DNA from 2 places in the Pseudoglutamicibacter cumminsii genome. Region 2 is predicted to be linked to the other one. Evidence: riboswitches for the same ligand, from Rfam matches in the RefSeq annotation. Region 2 holds a riboswitch; the other holds the start of a gene.

Region 1 (13,629 bases), 320 kb from region 2:
ACCGCCCCCGGCGTCTGCCTCCTGGAAGCCTCCGATGCTCTGTCCCACGCCGGGACTGCAGGCCGCCCACACTTCTTCGCCGAGGTCCGCCTGGTGGACCCCGTCACCGGCGAGGACGTGGAGAACGGCACCGCTGGCGAGGTGTGGGTCCGCGGCCCGCAGGTCATGAAGGGCTACTGGAACCGTGAAGAGGCCTCCGCCGCTGCCCTGGAGGGCGGCTGGTACCACACCGGCGACATCGCTGTCCGTGACGACGAGGGCTACTTCACCATCAAGGACCGCATCAAAGACATGTACATCTCCGGCGGGGAGAACGTGTACCCCGCAGAGGTGGAGAACGCCCTGCTTTCCCTGGACGGCGTGGCCGAGGCGGCCGTCGTCGGCGTCCCGAACGAGCGATGGGGCGAGTCAGGCCTAGCCTTCGTGGTCCCTGCGGACGGCGCCTCGTTGGATCCCGAAGAGATCCGCGGCAAGCTGGCCGAGCTGCTAGCCAAGTACAAGGTGCCCGGGCAGGTGCGGCTCGTGGAAGAACTTCCACGCACCACGACCGGCAAGATCCGCAAGGCCGTGCTGCGCGAGAGCGCCTAAACACCCCTGAACCCCTTCCCCCACCACACCCCAGACAAGAGACACAGAGGTCATCATGACTAGCATCACCCCTAAGAGCCGGCCCGACGGCACGGCCACATCCGCCGGAGAGAAGCAAGACACCGTAGATGCCTTGCTGAACATCTCCCCCGAGGAGCGCCGCCGAGAGTCCCGCAAGGTCATCCTCTCCAGCTACCTGGGCTCGACCATCGAGTTCTATGACTTCCTGCTATACGCCACCGCGGCCGCAGTCGTGTTCCCACACGTTTTCTTCCCGGCTTCGGACCCTCTGGCTGGATCCATCGCCGCCTTCGGCACCTTCGCGGCCGGCTACGTCGCCCGCCCGCTGGGCGGGGCGCTCTTCGGCCACTTCGGCGACCGGCTCGGCCGCAAGAAGATGCTGGTGCTCTCCATGCTCCTCATGGGCCTGGCGTCCACCGCGATCGGCCTGATCCCTTCCGCAGAGATGATCGGCATCTGGGGCGTGGTGCTCCTGGTGATCATGCGTATCTTCCAGGGCATCGCGGTCGGTGGTGAGTGGGGCGGCGCCGCTCTGATGGCTCTCGAGCACTCCGAAACGAAGAAGCGTGGATTCGCCGCATCCTTCACGAATGCCGGCGCTCCATCCGGCGCCGCGTTGGGCACCTTCATGATGGGCGCCGTCTCAGCCCTGCTCTCCGAGGAGCAGTTCCTCTCCTGGGGCTGGCGCATCCCGTTCCTCGTCTCCTTCCTGCTGCTGATCGTAGGCCTCATCATCCGCTCTAAGGTCTCTGAGTCCCCGGTCTTCCAGGCCGCCATGATCAAGGCTGAGGCTGAGGACAAGAAAAAGCCAAAGGTGCCGTTGATCTCAGTGCTTCGCCGCCCGAAGGCGCTCTTGTTGACGATGTTCGCCGGCGCCGCCGGCTTCGCCCTCCAGGTGCTGCTCCCGACATTCGCCGTCGGCTACTCCGCGGCCGGAGGAACGGCCCGTTCCGACGTCCTCTACGCCTTTGCGTGGGCCTCGGTCATCTCCATCTTCATGGTCGTCGGCTCCGGCCGGCTCTCTGACGCACTGGGCCGCCGTCCGGTGATGATCGCAGGGCTCGTGCTCTACGTCGCGTTCTTGTTCCCGATGTTCCCGATGCTTCGTTCCGACAGCTGGCTCGTCATCCTCGCAGCGTTCACCATCGCCCTCGCCTTGCACGGCATGATCTACGGGCCACTGGCGGCATTCATCGCGGAACAGTTCGGCACCGAGTCCCGCTACACCGGCGCTTCCCTGGGCTACCAGCTGGCCACCCTGCTGGGTGCCGGCTTCACCCCAACGATCGTTGCGTCGCTCTACGCCGGGCCCGGTGGCGGAGAAAGCACACTGCCGGTCATCATGTTCATCGGTGCGATCGCAGCCGTCTCCACCATCGCGATCCTCCTGACCCGGGAATCGAAGGATCATGACCTGCTGATCCACGAGCACTAACTACAGCGGAAAAGTCACAAGGCCGCGGTGGGCAAATGCCCACCGCGGCCTTTCCGCGTTCTCTGCCTTCCACATCCGGGGATCTACCCAGACAGCCCTCCAGCCAGCAGTTCAGACAGCCCTCAAGGCAGCAGTGGAGTTGGGCAGCACGAGTCGACCGTCATCATTGATGAGCAGGTGGCCACACATGTTCGCCATCGGAGCCTGGGATGTGTGGGACGTCGCCGGCGCAGAGGCAGGTTCCCTCCCGACGCTGTCCATGCGATGACGCCCGGTGAGATCAGAGCACCACCGGCCCTGTACAACCACATCAGGGGCCTATACACCACATATCAGGAGAAAGAGGGGCTGCAACAAGTGGTTCTGCCCGACCTCCGAGCCCCGACGCGCTGTCCACGGCGGCACGCACGGCAAAGGCCCCGCTCCCCACATAGTGGGAACGGGGCCTTTCGAAGATGCCGGAGGTCGGCCGCCACTCTGGCGGCCGACCTCACGACACGACGCTGATCAGCGGTAGAGATCAGCGGTAGAAGCGGGCGAGGAAGACGGCCACGACGGCCGGGCGCTCCTCACCCTCGATCTCGAAGGTGGCCTCGACGACGAGGTGCAGGCCGTCGCCCTTGACCTCCTGGACGTCGGCGAGCTTCATGACCGCGCGGACGCGCGAGCCAACCTTGACCGGGGAGGTGAAGCGGACCTTGTCCAGGCCGTAGTTGACCTTGGTCTTGACGTCGGAAACGTCGAACAGCTCGCCCCAGAACGGGATGATCAGGGACAAGGTGAGGAAGCCGTGGGCGATCGGGGCGCCGAAAGGGCCGTCCTTGGCGCGTTCCGGATCCACGTGGATCCACTGGTGGTCATCGGTCGCGTCAGCGAAGGTGTTCACCATGTCCTGGGTGATCTCGCGCCACTCGGTGGCTCCCAGCTCGGTGCCTGCCATGGTCTTGACGGCGTCGAAGTCGACGACGGTGCGTGCGGTGGTCTCAGTCATGTTGCGGTCCTCTCAGGGAAGGGGTGGAAGGTGTAGTTAGGTCTGTGGGCCAGCGTGTTGCCGGCCCGGCTGGTCAGACGAAGGCACTGACGCCAGTTACGGCGCGGCCCACGATCAGTGCGTTGATCTCGTGGGTGCCTTCGTAGGAGTAGACGGCCTCGGCGTCCGCGTGGAAGCGGGCCACGTCGGTGTCCAGGGTGATGCCGTTGCCGCCGCAGACCTCACGGGCCAGGGCCACGGTCTCGCGTAGACGCAGGGAGGTCATCATCTTGGCTAGGGCGGAGTTCTCGTCCTTGTAGATCCCCTGCTCCTCTTGTTCCGTGAGCTGGACCATCAGGCCCAAGGAGGAGGTCAGGTTGCCGAGCATGATGGCCAGTTTCTCCTGGATGAGCTGGAATCCGGCCAGCGGACGGCCGAACTGCTGCCGTTCGCGGACGTAACGTAGCGCGGCCTCATAGGCGCCCGCGGTGGCGCCCACGGCCATCCAGGCCACGTCCGAGCGCATGGCCCGCAAGCAACGGGCCACGTCCTTGAAGGAGTTGATCCCCTCGAGCCGGGCGGTGGCGGGCACGCGCACCCCGCGGTACTCGATGTGGGCGTTCTGCATAATGCGCAGGGAAGCCTTGTTCGGGATGATCGACATGCTCACCCCATCGGCGTCCCGCGGAACCAGGAAGCACTTGACCTGGCCATCGGCGGTGTCACGGGCGAAGGTCGCGACGACGTCCGAGATGGTCGCGCCGCCAACCCAGCGCTTGGCGCCATCGATCACCCAGGTGTCCGTCTCCGGGTCATGGGTCGCGGTCGTGGCGAGCCCGCCGGCCACATCGGAGCCGTGGTCCGGCTCGGTCAGCCCGAACACGCCAGTCAACGAGTAGTCGAGGATCTTCGCGTCCAGCTCCTTCGCCTGCTGTTCCCCGCCGCCCAGGGTGCAGGCCGTGCGGAACAGGCCGGCGTGCGCGTTGTAGAGGGTGCCGACGTTGATGTCGCAGCGGGCCAGCTCGAAGTTGCGGAACCCGGTGAGGATCCTACGGATGGGCTCTCCGGCTTCCTTGAGGGCTGGCGGGTCCATCAGCGGCAACGCACGGACGGCGTCCACCAGCTCCTGGGGAAGCTCCGCAGCGTCCCAGGCCGGGTTGACCAGCGGCTTCACCGTGGTTTCGAGCCGTTCCCGGAGGTCCAGGATGACGGCACGCTCGGCTTCGGTCAGCCGCTCGGCGTAGCCGTAGAAGTCGGATGGGATGATGCTTCCGGTCACTGCTTCAGCCATCTCAGGCCCCCTTCGTCTCGGTCGCGGACCCGCGGTCCAGGCCCAGCAGGCGCACCGCGTTGTCCTTGAGGATCCAAGGCCGGACCTCGTCCTTGAGCGGCAGCTCCGCGAAGGCGGCCAGCCACTTGTCCGGGGTGATCAGCGGGAAGTCGGTTCCGAAGAGCACCTTGCGAGCCAGTACGTTATTCGACTGGCGGACCAGGGACTCCGGGAAGTACTTCGGGGACCAGCCGGAGAGGTCGATGTGCACGTTGGCCTTGTGGGTCGCGATCGAGTTCGCCTCGTCCTGCCAGGGCACCGACGGGTGGGCCATGATGATCTGCAGGTCAGGGAAGTCGGCGGCGACGTCGTCCAGCAGCAACGGGTTGGAGTACTTCAGCTTGATGCCGCGCCCGCCGGGCAGGCCAGCGCCCATGCCGTTCTGCCCGGTGTGGGAGACAATCGGCAGCCCCAGTTCCTGGAGCCGCTCCCAGAGCGGATAGTACTCGCGGTCCGAGGGGTCGAAGCCCTGCACGGACGGGTGGAACTTGAAGCCGCGCACTCCGAGCTGCTCGGCCTGGCGGGTGGCCCCGGCCAACGCGTCCGCCCCGGTGCGGGGATCCACGGAGCCAAACGGGATGAGGACGTCGTTGTTCCGGGCGCAGCCGGCCACGAGGTCGTCGATCGAGTTCGGTTTGTGGCCGAACTGGGTGCGCGCGTCCACGGTGAAGACGACGGCGGCCATCCGGCGTTGGCGGTAGGTCTCCGCGATGGTGTCGACGCTCGGGGTTCGCTCAGCGGACTTGAAGTACTTCGCGGAGGCTTCGAAGAAGTCTTCCGGCAGCGCCTTGTGGCCGCACGAGTCCACCTCGAGGTGGACGTGCATGTCCATGGCCTCGATGGCCGAGGCGTCCACGCCCAGCTCGTAGCGGACTGGGGCGCGGCCGGGAGCAGGGGTTGAGGCGGGGGCGCCGCTGTCGTTGCCGTGCTCAGCCCCCTGCGGAGCCGTGTCCTGGGTTCCGGTCATGGTGCTTGTCCTTAGTTCTTCTGTTCAGGCTCGAGCTCAGCAGGCAGCGGAGGCATCTTCTCGCCGACCTCCTGGAGGTTGCCCTTGACCAGCTCGGCGCCCTGGGTCTGCATGGTGGCGTAGTCCCAGCCGCCCTCGTGGTACTCGGTGGCCACTGGCTCAGGGTGGGACCAGACCTGCAGGCGATCTCCGCCGACGCCGATGGCCTGGCCGGTGATGCCGTCGGCCTCCGGGGAGGAAAGGAAGGCGATCAGGCCGGCGACGTCGTCGGCGGTTCCGAAGCCGAGGTCATGGCGGAAGAAGGACGGCATAGCCTCGCCGCGCTCGTCAGCTTCGACGGCCTTCTGGAAGAAAGGAACGGTCTTGGTCATCGCGGTGGCGGCCACTGGGATGACGGCGTTGACCATCACTCCGGCGCGCTTCATCTCGAGGGCCCACGTGCGGACCATACCGACGATGCCCGCCTTGGCTGCGGCGTAGTTGGTCTGGCCGAAGTTGCCTCGCTGGCCGGTTGGCGAGCCGATGCAGACGATGCGGCCGGCCACGCCGTTCTCCTTGAAGTATGCGTAAGCGGCGCGGACGCAGGTGAAGGTTCCCTTGAGGTGGACGCCGATGACGAGGTCGAAGTCCTCGTCGGACATCTTCAGCAACGACTTGTCCCGCAGGATGCCGGCGTTGTTCACCAGGATGTCCAGGCCCCCGAAGGTATCTACGGCGGTCTTGAACAGCTGGTCTGCAGCTTCGCTGGTGCCGACCGGGACCACGGCGGCGACGGCCTTGCCGCCGGCTTCGGTGATCGAGGCGACAGCGGCGTCCGCGGTCTCCTGGTTGACGTCGTTGATAACCACGGAGGCTCCCTGGCGGGCGAGCTCCTGGGCGTAGGCGAGGCCCAGGCCTGCGCCCGAGCCGGTGACGATGGCGACCTTACCGTCGAGGGACATGGGGTTCTCCTTCGGGATGACGTTCTAGATGTCGGTTGTGTCCTGATGTGGCGTTCACCACACAAGAACCATGACAGTACATATAATTGAGAATGTCAATTATTTTTCGAAGAGTGCTTTTTCGAGTACGATCCTCTGCAGAGGATTTGCCCCCTCTAGGGCAAGTACAGAGACAAGATCAGCTGGATCGCGTCCTCAAGCACACGGACCAAGGAAGCAAGCACATGACGACCACAAAGGACACCTCCGGAGCCACAAGCAGCCCGGCCGAGGCCGCCCAGCGCTTCCCCGCCCCCTCCACCGCGCTTGCGGCCGAGCGCATGGCGGAGTTCACGTCGTCGGAACTCGCCGGCCAAGTCCAGTTCTTGGCGGCCCGGCTGCGCAGCATCGGCCACAGCCACGCCAACCGCGTCCTGCAAGAGGTGATGGGGCTGAAAGTCCGCCAGTACTCCGTGTTGGCCCTGGCCGCCTCGGACGTGAACCCGTCGCAGCGCGAGCTCGGCGACTTCCTGAGCTTGGACCCGAGCCAGATCGTGAACCTGGTGGACTTCCTGGAGAAGCGAGGCTGGGTCGAGCGCCAGGTGGATCCCCGCGACCGTCGCTCCCGGATCGTCGTCGCCACACCGCAGGGGCAGGACGCCTACCGGCGGGCACACGCGCTGACCATGGCCTCCGACGACGTGGTGCTCGCCGCGCTCAGCGCCAGCGAACGGCAGGAATTGAGCCGATTGCTGGAGAAAGTCGCCTTCTAATCTCTGCTTCCTGAGCCCCGCCTTCTGATTCCAGCTAAAGCCTCACGAAACGCCCCTGCATCACCTCCACCTAGGGCGCCTGCATCTAAGCAGGCACCACCTAAGACAACACTGCAGGGGCGTTTCTTGTTGACGTTTTGTGACGTGCGCCGCCCGGCAGGCTGTTGACAGCACCCTGCCGGCACGTATAGAAATGATGCTTGTAACCCATCCAGAGCGACTGAGAGACCTGGCTCGTTGACGTCGCAGCAACCGGTTTATGCACGGTGCTCCCGCCAGGAACGATGGAAAGGAATAACTGTGTCATCGTTGTCCACGCACACCCCTGTCCACCCTGCAGCTGGCGCTGAGATCACCGCCGATGCGGAAGCCAGCACCGCTGTTTCCTCCGCCGACTTGAGCTTCGCTGAAGGTCTGCGTTACGTCACCACGCAGGACGCGCCGGTCACCCCGTGGGAAGCCGGCCACACGCCTAGCCTTCACGAACTGCGTGAGCATTTCGGGCCGATCTTTGACCGCATCGCGCTCGGCGCTTCTGAGCGTGAGACGCACCGTGTTCTGCCGTTCGTTGAGATCGCGGAACTCAACCGCGCCGGCTTCACCGTGCTGCGCGTGCCTACCGAGTACGGCGGCCCGGGCGTTCCGTTCTCCGACTGGGTGCAGCTGCTGATCGATCTGGCGGCGGCTGACCCGAACATCGCGCATCAGTACCGTTCCCACGCTGGTTTCGTGGAGACGCTGCGGTACCACGATGAGCAGACCCGCGAGTTCTGGTACGCGAAGGTTCTTGCCGGCGATGTTGTAGGCAACGCGTCCACCGAGGTGAGCGGGAATGCGCTGAATACGCTCAACACGACGCTGGCCGTGCAGGCGGACGGCTCCGGGGTGCTCAACGGCGCTAAGTACTACTGCACCGGCACGGCGTACGCGACGCATACGCGGGTTTCGGCCACGTTGCCTGATGCGGACGGAACGCCGACCGAGGGTCGACAGTTCGCTGTCGTTTCCACGCGGGCTCCGGGCGTTGAGCTTGAGGATGACTGGAACGGTTTCGGTCAGAGCCTCACTGGTACTGGAACCACGCGTTTCACCGATGTGCGTGTTGCGCCCGAGCACATTCTGAACCGCGTTCCCGGCAGCGCTGAGGCGCAGTTTGAGGCGCCTCTGTTCCAGATTGTTTTGCTCGCGGTGCTGGCGGGTATTGCTCGCAACGTCGTGAACGATGCGGCGGCTGGCGTGCGCCGGCGGACCCGCTCCTTCAATACCGGTTTGGGTGTTCCGCACTCTGAGGACCCGCAGATTTTGGGGGTTGTGGGGCGGCTTTCGGCGCAGGCTTTCGTAGTGGAGTCTACGGTGGTTGAGGCCGCGCGGCGGCTCGAGGCTGCCGAAGGTGTGCTTTCGCTCCAAGATCCAGATGCGCAGCGCTTGCTGACTGAAGCGGAGCTTGCTGTTGAGCGCGCGCACGTGACCGTACCGAGCATCGTGACCAGCATTTGCTCCGACCTGTTCCTCACGGGTGGGGCCTCGAACACGTCGCGGGAGAAGAACCTGGACCGGCATTGGCGGAACGCGCAGACGGTCGCAACACACAACCCGATTGTGTTCCGTGAGCGGATCATCGGCGACTACCTGGTCAACGGGACTGTCCCGGAGGGCCTCAACGCGATCGGTGAGGTGACCCGTGCTTCTTAACGCGTTTGAGATGGCCACGCCGGTGCATCAGTCGCCGGGTTTGTGGCGGCATCCGGAGTCTCGGGCGGCGGATTTTGATCAGTTGAGCTACTGGACCGACCTGGCTCAGACGTTGGATCGCGGCGGTTTCACGGCACTGTTTTTGGCGGATGTGTTGGGAACCTATGACGTGTATGGCGGTAGCGACGCGGTTTCGCATGAGCGCGGCGTGCAGGTTCCGTTGTTGAATCCGTTCGCTGCAGTGTCTGCGATGGCGGCGGTGACGCGTCGGTTGGGGTTCGGGTTGACGGCTTCCTGCACGTATGAGGATCCGTTTTTGTTGGCGCGCCGGTTTGCGAGCTTGGACCATCTGACGGGTGGCCGGGTTGGCTGGAACATTGTGACGTCGTATCAGGATTCCGCTGCCCGCAACCTCGGTTTGGAGCGGCAACTGCCGCACGATGAGCGTTACGACCGCGCGGACGAGTACATGGACGTGATGTACAAGCTGTTCGAGGGCAGTTTCGCTCCGGGCTCGGTGCTCAAGGATGCCGATGCGGGTGTCTTTGTGGACCCGGCGGGTGTCCGGAAGGCTGAGCACAAGGGCGAATACTTCTCGGTTGATGGTGCGTTGTTGACGCATCCGGGGCCGCAGCGCACGCCGTTCTTGTTCCAGGCGGGTGCTTCGGCGCGGGGCTTGCGTTTCGGCGCTGAGAATGCCGAGGCGGTGTTCATGATCGGTTCGGAGCCGAGCGTTGTGCGCGGTTATATTGACCGTTTGCACGATGCGCTTGAGGCCGCGGGCCGGCCAGCCGATGCGGTGCGCACGTTCGCGATGGTCACCGTGGTCACCGGCGCGGACGACGAGGATGCGCAGCGCCGCTTTGAGTCCTATCAGCAGTATGTGGACGTCGAGGGTGCGCTAGCGCTGTTCGCGGGCTGGACCGGCGTTGACTTGGCCGGCCTGGATCCGGATGCTCCGTTGGCGGAGGTTGAGACGGACGCGAATCAGTCTGCTCTGCGTTCGGTGACCTCTGGCGACACGACGCGGGAGTGGACCGTGCGGGACATCGCCGCGTTCGTTACGTTGGGTGGCCGCGGCCCCGTGATTGTGGGTGGCCCTGAGAGCGTTGCCGATCAGTTGGAGGCGTGGCAAGCGGCCTCCGGCGTGGATGGCTTCAACGTGTGTAGTGGCGTGCGGCCGGCTGATCTTGAACGATTCGTTGAATACGTAAGCCCCGAGCTACGGCGGCGCGGTCTGTTGGCTGACGCCGGCGCTGAAAGCGACGATGCCGGTGCCGCGGAGGCCGTGACGTTGCGTGCCGCGGTGACGGGGCAGGATTGGTTGCCTGATTCGCATCGTGGTTCCCGCTTCCGCACTGGCGCTTTGGTGGAGGCTCACAGCTAAGCGTTTCCCTTCCGGCCGCGCATAGCCGGCGAGTGGGTGCCGTGGGACGCCCCGTGGTGCCTGCTGCCGCATCGTAATCCTGCAGCCGCGGATTGTGATGACGAGTTGTGACGGTTGCCAGCTTGCGCGGCCCGGGAAGGGCGATAGCGTTACGAGGGTGAGTAATTCGATGCGGGATAGTGCTGGGAAGAAGCGTCCAGAAGGTTCGACGCCGGCTGTTGAGACGCCGGGTGTAGAGAATCCGGGGGTTGCGGCGAGGGCTGTGAGCCCGGCTTTGGCGATCGCAGGTATTTTGCTGATCGCCACGAATCTGCGGATGCCGATGACCAGCGCGAGCCCGCTGCTCCCCCGCATTAGGGAAGATGTGGGGCTTTCTGCGGCGTCTGCGTCGTTTTTAATTTCTTTGCCGTTGCTGTGTTTCGCGGTGTTCTCGCCGATCGTGCCGCGGATTGCGGCGCGTTTCGGGTTGGCTCATTCCCTGTTCGGCGCTTTGATCGCGGTGAACGTGGGGATCATTTCGCGTTCGTGGGTTGGTTCGTTCGGTTTGTGGGCTGGCACCGTTTTGATTGGTGTTGGGATCGCGATCATGAACGTGCTGTTGCCGGCGCTGATTAAGCGTGATTTCCCGGATCATGCGGGCACGTTGACGGGCGTGTATTCGGCGTTTCAGTCGCTCATGGCAGCGCTTGCGGCGGCGGTCGCTGTCCCGATCGCTGGTCTTCCAGGTTGGGGCTGGCAGGGCGCTCTCGGTTTGACGTTGGGTGCCGGTTTGATTGGTGTCGCGGTGTTCGCGCCGCAGGTCCGCGCGGATCATGTGGTGCGGCGTCAGCAGGTCTTAGCCCGCAACCAAGTCTCTACGGTGTCGTCGGCTGCGTCACCGGCGGAGGCGTCACCAGCGGCGGCGGCGCGTCCGCGGAGTTTGTTGCGGTCCCCGTTGGCGTGGGTGATTACGGCGTTTATGGGTTTTCAGTCGACGCTGTTTTATTCGGTTTTGACGTGGTGGCCGGCTATTGAGATGTCGTCGGGGATTTCTGAGGAGAGCGCCGGTTTCCATATTGCGGTGATTCAGGCGTCTGGCATTGTGGGTTCGCTTGTTGCGGGCTGGCTGATGAGGCGCGACGTGGTGGGATCCACTGTTGCTGTGGCGGTTTCCACGGTGATTGTGGTGCTTGCGGGGACGATGTTGGCTCCGCAGTTGGCGCTGTTGTGGGCGTTGTTGCTTGGTACGGCCCAGGGCGGGTTGTTTACGGTCGCGTTGACGTTGTTTGGGGCGCGGGCGCGGACGCCGATGTCGGCGGCGCGGCTTTCGGGTATGGCGCAGACGTTTGGTTATGTGGTTGCGGCCTCTGTTCCGCCGGTTTTGGGTGTGGTGCGTGAGGCGACGGGTTCGTGGACGGCGTCGTTGTGGATCCTGCTGGGTATTGCGGTGATCACGTTGGTTGCGGGGCTGGTTTCAGCTAAGCCGCGTTACGTCGAGGAGCATTAGCCGCGGGTTTGGTTCTGGGGACCGTGGTCGCGGGCCACGGTGCGCCGCGGCGGTCAAGGAGAGTTAGCCGCGGTTTTCGCGGTTTTGGCGTGCGCGTTGTGCGCGTTCGCGGGCTTCGATGGCGTCGAGTTCGGCGTCGGTGAGTTCGGATGAGCGGTTCACGCCGGAGCCTTTGCCGAGGTCTTCTGGGTTGTCTTTGGCGACCATCATGAGCAGGGAGATCACCAGGAGGCCAGCTACGAATGCGACGAGGAAGAAGATCGCGCCGAGCTGGAAGTTGAGACCGTTGCGGGTTCCGCCTGCGCCGGCCACTGCGGAGATGACGCCGGCGACGACGCCGAAGACCAGCGATAGCACGAGTGCTGGTTTGACGCTTTGCTTCCAGCCGAACTTTTTCGATCCGGACGTGGATGGCTTGTTGGCCACTGATTCTCCTTTGTGCGTGGTCTGCGCGGGCTGTGTGTGCGCTACGCTCTGGTGTTGTTTGCCTCTAGTTTAGTTGGCGCGGCGTTGGTCTTGCATGTAGCCGATGCTGGCGATGAGGTGGTGGGCTGCGATGACGGCGGTGATCATGGAGGCCATGCCGAAGATGCCGTGGGGGTCGCTGGTGGTCATGAAGATCATGATGATGCCGCCGATGACACCGAGTGCGCCGGAGATGGTGGTGTCTTTGCTTGGGCGGCCGGTTTCGCGGTTTTTGAGCCCGCCGTAGAGTTCTGAGGCGCCACCGATGGTGTAGCCGAACGCTACGGCGATGGCCATGCCGGCTGGGTCGCGCATGATGATGGCGAGGATCCCGGCGATGGCCCATGCGAGTACGGCGGATGTGATGGCGGTGCGGTAGCTGGGTGCTAGGGCGAGCCTCATGATGGGCCAGTAGAAGAGGGCGCTTGTGAGGAAGAGGATGGCGAAGGCTGCGCTGATGGCGCCGACGGTTGGGGTGGTGTTGAAGAAGACGCCGACGAGTGCGAAGAGTGCGCTGACGATTCCGCGGTAGAGCATTGGTTTGGCGAGGACTCGTTTGTAGTCTGCCGTGGTTGCTTGCGCGGGGGCGCTGTTGGCGCTGTTGTTGTTCGCGCTGGCGCTGTCCACCATGTGTGTTCGTTCCCCTTGTTTTTGAGGCTTTTGGGTGCGTGTGGGTACCAGCGTTTAAGTTTATCGGATGCCGGTTGGTGGGCTATTTTTCGCGGAGTTTGCGGTTGGTGAGGTGGGTTGGTTGGGCGGTGAGTGGGTTTTCTGGCCAGGGGTGTTTGGGGTAGCGGCCGCGCATTTCTGCTCGGACGTCGGCGTATGGGCCGGTGAAGAAGGAGTGGAGGTCTGATGTGACGGCGAGTGGCCTGCCTGCTGGTGAGAGCAGGTGGAAAAGGACGGGCGCGCGGCCGCCGGCGAGGCGTGGTGTTTCGGTCCAGCCGAAGGTTTCTTGCAGTTTCGCGGCGACCACGGGTTGTGGAGGCTCTGCCTGTGTCTCGTTCCCGCTTACTTCATCACCGCTCGATTCATCTGTATCCCCGTATTCGCTCGCGTCCGGGTACTTGATTGCGGCGGTGTTGCCGGACGGGAGGGTGATGCGTGCGGGTGCGAGTTCGTCGAGGTGGGCGGCTTCTGGCCATGGGAGGAGCCGGCGGAGGGGGTCGGTGAGGTCGATGGTTTTGAGGCTTGCGCCGTGGGCGACGTCGTTGAGTTCTGGGCCGAGCCATTCGGTGACGTTCGCGGCGAGGTGGTGGCTGTCCATCGCTGGCCATGGGTCGCCGATGTGGTGGTGGAGGAATGCGAGCCTGTTGCGTAGTGCGGTGGCGTTGGTGTTGAAGGTGAGGGCGTTGAGGCCGTGGGTTGTGAGGTGTTCGGCGAGCGCTTCCGCGGCTTGGTCGGGGTTGGGTTTGGTGGGGGTTGCGCGTAGTTCGATGGCGCCGATCGCTTCGATGGAGCGTGCGCTGATGGTGCCGTTGGGGGTGATGGTGATGCTGGTTGTGGTTCCGGCGAGGTTCCCGGCGGCGTCGGTGGCTTGCTCGGGGGTGAGTGGTGCGGCGGCGCGGATGATGGCGCCGGTTCCGGCGGCGGCG
Region 2 (7,150 bases):
AGGAACCGAAGGGATCGAGCTGCACACGGGGGAAGCGCAATCCTCCGTGACGGCGGTCCTGCGCGGCGCCGCGCCGCTGCCTGAAGGCACCCGCCGCCCTGTGGTCCTGCTTCGCGGTGACATGGACGCGTTGCCGGTAACGGAAGAAACCGGGCTCGAATATTCGCCGACCGAAGCCGGGAAGATGCACGCGTGCGGCCACGACATGCACACCGCTGGCCTCGTGGGTGCCCTGCTGTACCTTGCGCAGCGCCGCGAAGAACTCACCGCCGATGTGGTGGGCATGTTCCAGCCGGCCGAAGAAACCGCTGGCGGCGCCAAAATCATGATCGAGGAGGGCCTGCTCGAAGCCGCTGGCCAGCCAGTCGATGAAGCGTACGCGATCCACGTGTACGCCGACCGCTACGCGCATGGAACGTTCGTCTCCAAGCCGGGGACCATCCAGTCCGGATGCGACGACCTCGTCATCACGGTCCACGGCAAAGGCGGCCACGGATCCGCCCCACACCAAGCCGCAGACCCGGTGCCTGTCGCGGCAGAGATCGTCCTCGGCTTGCAGACCATGGTGACCCGCCAGTTCGACCCGTTCGACCCCGTCGTCGTGACGGTTGGATCGATCAAGGCGGGTTCAGCGGCGAACATTATCCCGTCCACCGCAACTATCGAAGTCACGCTGCGTTCCTTTAGCCCGGCTTCCCGCGAAAAGCTCGTGCCGGCGGTCAAACGCGTCGCGGAAGGCATCGCGGAAGCGCACGGTATGAGCGCAAGCTACAGCGTCGAATGCGACTTCCCGGTGACGGTGAACTCCGCCGAACATGTCGATTACGTCGCGGAGACCGCGCGCGAGCTGTTCGGAGAGCACGCTTATCGGGATCTTCCACGCACCGAAGCCGGATCGGAAGACTTTTCCGAGGTGCTCGAGCGTGTACCGGGCGCCTACATTTTCCTGGGCGCCGTGACCCAAGGCGAAGACCCCACTACGGTGCCGGGCAACCACTCGCCTCACGCGATCTTTGATGACCGCGTGCTCGGGCGCGGAGTACGGCTGTTCGCGGAGCTCGCGCTACGCCGCGGGCCCGTCGCGCAGTAACTACACGACGCAGCAACGACCTGGCCGGAGTAACGACCAGCCCGCGACGTGCGGGTCCACGGCCCTGATGAGCCGCGGACGCGAACATCTAGTAGTGGTAGGTATCCGATGGGGCAGGGGCCGGATCGGATGCCTTCCGCCAGTGCACGTTGTAGGCCTTCGCAAGCTCCAGGATCTTGTTCGCGCGGGAAAGACGCGGAAGGTCGGAGCCGTTGCGGATCTCGCCCCCGTCTTCCTCGAATTCCGCGAGGAACTCGTGCGCCCACGCAACGTCCTCGCCGGAAGGAGAGAGGCCCTCGTTGATGGTCGCGGTCTGCTCCGGAACCAGGCACAGCTTGCCGGTCATGCCGAAATCAGTCGTGACCGCGGCGGCTTCTGCGAGCTTGAGACCCGTCGTGCCCACGGTTGGGCCGTCGATCGGGCCCGGAAGGCCGGTCGCTCGGGACGCGATCGTGAACTGCGAACGCGCATAAGCGAGCGCCATCGGGCCGTCACCCATACCGGTATCGCGCCGGAAATCACCGATCCCGAACGCCAAACGATACGTGCCCTTCGCCGCGGCGATCGAATCAATACGCTGCAAGCCACGCGCCGTCTCAACCAAAGCAACCACAGGGATCCCCGGGAGCCGACGTGCGGTCTCGTTGACATGGTCGGTCGACTCAACCATCGCAAGGATCACGCCCGCCAGGCCGCCCTCAGCCACAGGGCCGCCCACGGCGGCCGGCAGCGTGCGAGTTAGAGCCTCAACATCGCCTTCCCAGTACTTGGTCGCATAGCCGTTCATGCGCACCCAAGCCGTGTGGCCCGTCGTCAGCCATTCGACCGCGGCTTCACGGGCGGCAGCCTTATCCTTGGGAGCGACGGCGTCTTCGATGTCCAAAACCACCACATCGGCGGCGGATTCTTCAGCCTCAGCGAAGCGATCAGGGTGCGCAGCGTTCGTCAAAAGCCACGAACGAGCGAGGTCCGGGCCGATCTTCTGACCAGCGGCGGTAGGGATCTGTGCAGGGAAAATAGGAGCCATGACCTCACGCTACTGAGTCTGGCGCTTCTTAACCCACGTTGTGACAACATATATCGCCGAAATCAACGCAATCCACACAGCGCCCGCGATGAGCGAGACCCGCGTACCTGGGAACCACGCCATCAAACCGATCACCAGAACCAAGAACGAGCCCGCGAAGATCGGGGTGATCGGCCACAACGGAACCGGGAACTCAAGGTCCTTCTTAGGGACGCCCTCGCGGCGCAGTTTGATGCGCATCGCGGTGTGGGACAGCAGAACCATGCACCACAGCCACGTGATCGCGAACGCACCAACCGAAGCGACGACAGCGAAAGCCGACTCCGGCATGAGGAAGTTCAAAACCACGCCTACGGTCAGTGCGCCCATCATGAGCAGCGCCGCAGCCCACGGAACGCCCTTACCCGTGGTCCGTGTGAACGCTCGTGGCGATTGCCCCAAGTGAGCCATACCGAACAACATACGGCCGGCACCATACGAGTTCGCGTTGATCGCGGAGATCGCGGCCGTGAGCACCACAACGTTCAAGATGTGCTGAGCCGCCGGAATGCCCAGCGCCGCGAAAATCTGCACGAAAGGTGAAGTGTCCGAGCTCATGTGGTTCCACGGAACCAGCGTCATGATGACGCCCAAAGCGAGAACATAGAACAGCAGGATACGGATCGGAACAGAGTTCACGGCGCGTGGGATCGCGGTGTGCGGATCATTGGCTTCACCCGCGGTCACGGCGATGGTCTCAATGCCACCGAAACTGAACACGACCATCGTGAGGCACGCCAAAATACCCATCACGCCGTTAGGTGCCAAGCCGCCGTGATCGAAGAGGTTATGAAGGCCCGGGGTGGCCTCGCCCGGCACGCTCATGCCGAAGATCAGGATCGCGATGCCGCCGAGGATCATCGCGATAACGGCGCCGACCTTGATGATCGACATCCAGAACTCCATCTCACCGAACACCTTGACGTGCCGGGTGTTGATGCCCGCGATCAGCAACACGACCGCCGCAGCCCAGATCCATTGAGGCGCGTTAGGGAACCACAACCCCATATAGACGGACACCGCGGTAACGTCCGCGATGGAGACGACGAGCATGCAGAACACGTACGTCCAGCCGGTCGTGAACCCCAGATAGCGTCCGAGGTACCGGGTCGCGTAGTCAGAAAACGCGCCGGCGACGGGGTTGCGCACCGCCATCTCACCCAAGGCGCGCATCACGATGAACACCGCGGCACCTGCCACGATGTAGGCGAGCAGAACGATGGGGCCAGCGGCCTTGATAGCGTCCGCTGACCCATAGAACAGCCCGGTTCCGATCGCGGAACCGAGCGCCATGAACTGGATGTGGCGCCCGGTCAGGCCTTTGGAGAGGGATGTCTGTTCAGCCTGCTGCCCGGCCTGCTCAGCCTGCTGCCCGGCCTGCTCAGCCTGCAGCCCGGCCTGAGGTGAAGCGTCGGTTTCTGACGACGTGTCTCTGCTAGAACGCATGCATCGAGACTAGGCCGATCAGTGACGCAATGCACATTCACATTGGGGGTCCTGCAGTCCGCCCATCGAAGTTTGGACGAACTGATCTCAAATCAGCTTAAATCGCGCATTTTCTCGGGTGTGGGATGTGCTCGCGCGAGTGCCGTGTATGCCCGCACCGCCAGCTAGCTCCGGGCGGCTTCCAGGACGTCCGGGATGCATTCTTCGTTCCGCAGGCTCGTGGTGTCGCCGAGCTGTTCGCCGGTGCACGCCTGGGTCAGGATGCGTCGCATGATCTTGCCGGAACGGGTTTTCGGTACGTCGGGCACAAGGATGATGCGGGCCGGCTTGGCGATGGGGCCGATCCCCTTGGTTACGGTGTCGCGCAACCGTTGCGTGAACTCCGCGACAGCGTCCTTGTCGGCGGACTCGCCGAGCAAGCTCTGATCCGCCGGGACAACGAATGCGTTGGCCGCGTGGCCGGTCTTCGCGTCCGGTACGGGGCACACGCCGGCCTCCACGACGCCGGGGTCGGTCACGAGTGCGGACTCGATTTCGATGGTCGAGAGGCGGTGACCCGAGATGTTGATGACGTCGTCGGTGCGTCCGAGAATCCAGGTGTCGCCGTCGGCATCGATTTTCGCGCCGTCGCCTGCGGTGAACCAACCGTATTCGGCGTAGGCCTTCCAGTAGGAGGTGTACCAGCGTTTCGGATTGCCCCACACGGTGCGCGCCATGGATGGCGGGAACTGGGTGAGCACGATGTTGCCTTGGGTTCCGGCCGGGGTTGGGTTGCCTTGGTCGTCGACGACCACGGTTGCGACTCCTGGCATGTCACGTCCTACGCTGCCGGGCTTAACGGTGGTTGCGTCAGGCCGCGGTGTGAGGATGGTGGAGCCGGTTTCTGATTGCCACCACGTGTCGACCATGCTGATGCCGCGCTCAGGCTCCCCGGTTTCGGGGTTGGCTGGCTGGTAGGTGTCGCGGCCGATCTGTTGGCGCAGCCAGCGGGCGGCCTCTGGGTTGACGGCTTCACCCACCGTTCCGCCGAGGCGGATGCTCGAGAGGTCGTATTCGGCCGGGATGCCGTCTGGGAACCAGCCCATGAGCGATCGTACGAGGGTTGGTGCGGTGTAGTAGGAGGTCACGCCGTAGCGTTGGATGACTTCGAAGTGCCGGCCAGGGTGTGGTGCGTTCGGTACGCCTTCGTAGATAACCTGCGTCGCGCCGGCCCCCAATGGTCCGTAGATTTCGTAGGTGTGGGCGGTGACCCACGCGAGGTCTGCGGTGCACCAGTGCACGTCGCCCGCGCGTTGCTCTGGGGCCGGGTGGGCGAAGATCTGGTTGTAGGTGGCTACTGCTCCGGTGAGGTAGCCGCCCGTCGTGTGCACAAGGCCTTTCGGTTTCCCTGTGGTTCCAGAGGTGTACATGATGAACATCGGGTTTTCCGCATCGAACGCTTCCGCTGTGTGCTCGCGCGGCTGGCGCGGAACGATCTGGTCCCACCAGATGTCGCGCCCTTCGGTCCACGGGATGTCGCGGTGGCCGGTGCGGTCGATCACGAGCACGTGCTCAAGCTGATTGTCGCCGGACGCGGCTTCGTCCGCGATGTCTTTGACGGGCACGGCTTTGCCGCGGCGGTACTGGCCGTCGCTCGTGACGAGCAGTTTGGCGCGGGTGTCTTCGATGCGGAAGCGCAGTGCTTCCGCGCTGAAGCCACCGAAAACGAGCGAATGCACAGCCCCGATGCGTGCGCAAGCAAGCGTGATGACGATGGTCTCGACGAGCACCGGAAGATAGACCACGACGCGGTCGCCGCGGCCGATGCCGAGTTCCGTGAGCGCGTGGGCGGCTTGCGAGACTTCCTCGGTGAGTTCGCGGTAGGTCACGGTGCGGCGGTCGCCGGGCTCGCCTTCGAAGTAGAGCGCGACCTTGTCCCCATTGCCTGCCGCTACGTGGCGGTCTGCGCAGTTGACGGCGGCGTTGAGGGTGCCTCCCGCGAACCAAGTTTGCTGGAGCCCTTCCTGAGTTTCAGGGTTGGGAGGGGTCAGCGTGTGCACGGTGTCCCAAGGGGTCTCCCAGGTGAGCTGGGCGGCCTGTTCCGCCCAGTACGCCTGATGTTCTTCGGCGCTGAGCTGCCTGGCGTCGAGCTGTGCTGTGTCCTGTGATGCGTCCTGTGCGGAGGCGGCTTGATGCGCGGGTGTTGACGTCAATGTCATGCTTTGTCACTCCATCGATCCTGGCGTGAGCACCATGCCCGTCGTAACCGGGGTGGTTGCTGCGGCGTCGTAGAGCCAGATCTCTCAGCCGCTCTGGATGGTTGTGGTGTCCATAGTGGGTGACGAAGGCGGCCTCACGCAAATCAGGTGGGCGTGTGTGTCATGTTGCTCAACATGGGCACGTTCGCAAGGTAGCGAAAGTGCCCGATGCGGTGGTTGCGTCGTTAACGGCTCTCGCGCTTCAGCGGTTGTTACGTGCTTGCTTGAGGCGCCATTTAGGCATCGCCGATGTGAGATGTCCGGTGGCTGCGCGGCTGGATGCGGAAGCTTGCCTTGCTTGTGCTCGCTTGGATTGTGTTTGTTGGACCCGCCGTTTATGGATGCGGTGCTGGTGCTCAATTCGCTGCTGACTCAGACGTTGGTTCTGAGTGACCGAGCCGCCGGCTTCCCCATGAGTGGCCACCGCATCGGAAGCTGAGTCTGTGGTGCCGTCCGTACGGGAGCCAGCCGCCGCATCGATCACCGGGATCGCGCCCGTGGACGGGTTCGCGCTGCGGGCCTCACGCCGCAAGATGGACGGGATGCGGCGGCGAGGCAAGCGGATTTCCGTGGGGCCCGGCAAGTATAGGTTGTACTTCTGGGCCAGAATCACCAGGATTCCGACGCTGAACATCGCAACGAACATGCCCCAGTCGGAGAGCTTGAGGTAGAAAAACAGCAGCATCTGTACCGAACCGAACAGCGAGGCCGTCGCGTACAGCGGGGAGCGCCTGAACACGGTCGGGACCTGACCGACCATGAAGTCGCGGATCATGCCGCCACCCACCGCCGTCATGACGCCCATCAAAAGCGACGGTAACCAATCCAAGCCGGCGGAGAGCGCTTTGAGGGTTCCGGTGGCCGACCACGCACCCAATGCGAGGCCGTCCAGCAGAGTGAGTGTGCGCGTCGTCCACTTGCCGTTGAGCGGCATGAGGAACGCGATGAACGCACCTAGGATCGCGGCCGGCAGATACCACGGGTTGGTGGTTGCGACGGGTGGGCCTTGGTCGATCATGAGGTCGCGGACAATGCCGCCGCCGAGCGCGGTGACGATCGCCATGACGACGAAACCGACGGGGTCAAAGTTCAGTCGCCGAGCAATCACCCCGCCCATGATCCCGTTGATGACAAGCGCGATGATATCGACGGTCAAGAAAACTTCTGGCCGTGCAAATTCCACGTCGCCATAGCCCTTTCGTCCGCAGAAATAACTGCCCTGAGCATATGCCCTGGGGCGGTGCGATGCTTCCGAAAGTGTAGTAGCCGGTTAGCTTGTGTCATTTTTTGTCATCGGGATTACGCGATTTG

The links. A riboswitch is a leader RNA that binds a small molecule or an ion and turns the genes downstream of it on or off. The one in region 2 is predicted to bind S-adenosylmethionine.
Region 1: another riboswitch for S-adenosylmethionine. It lies ahead of JOD50_RS03635 (acyl-CoA dehydrogenase family protein); the one in region 2 lies ahead of acs (acetate--CoA ligase).

Annotation. Positions count from the first base shown of each region.
Region 1 is NZ_JAFBCO010000001.1:786,099-799,727, forward strand. Features, by position in the region: gene JOD50_RS03600 (acyl-CoA synthetase) at 1-588, shown strand, start outside; gene JOD50_RS03605 (MFS transporter) at 644-2,044, shown strand; gene JOD50_RS03610 (MaoC family dehydratase) at 2,565-3,035, opposite strand; gene JOD50_RS03615 (acyl-CoA dehydrogenase family protein) at 3,109-4,305, opposite strand; gene JOD50_RS03620 (amidohydrolase family protein) at 4,307-5,176, opposite strand; gene JOD50_RS03625 (SDR family NAD(P)-dependent oxidoreductase) at 5,323-6,252, opposite strand; gene JOD50_RS03630 (MarR family winged helix-turn-helix transcriptional regulator) at 6,477-7,004, shown strand; SAM riboswitch class I at 7,209-7,295, shown strand; gene JOD50_RS03635 (acyl-CoA dehydrogenase family protein) at 7,305-8,696, shown strand; gene JOD50_RS03640 (LLM class flavin-dependent oxidoreductase) at 8,686-10,083, shown strand; gene JOD50_RS03645 (MFS transporter) at 10,241-11,569, shown strand; gene JOD50_RS03650 (hypothetical protein) at 11,633-11,995, opposite strand; gene JOD50_RS03655 (DUF308 domain-containing protein) at 12,065-12,664, opposite strand; gene hrpB (ATP-dependent helicase HrpB) at 12,747-13,629, opposite strand, start outside.
Region 2 is NZ_JAFBCO010000001.1:1,112,947-1,120,096, forward strand. Features, by position in the region: gene JOD50_RS05155 (M20 metallopeptidase family protein) at 1-1,090, shown strand, start outside; gene JOD50_RS05160 (HpcH/HpaI aldolase/citrate lyase family protein) at 1,179-2,117, opposite strand; gene JOD50_RS05165 (amino acid permease) at 2,127-3,602, opposite strand; gene acs (acetate--CoA ligase) at 3,767-5,800, opposite strand; SAM riboswitch class I at 5,809-5,904, opposite strand; gene JOD50_RS05175 (TRIC cation channel family protein) at 6,042-7,022, opposite strand.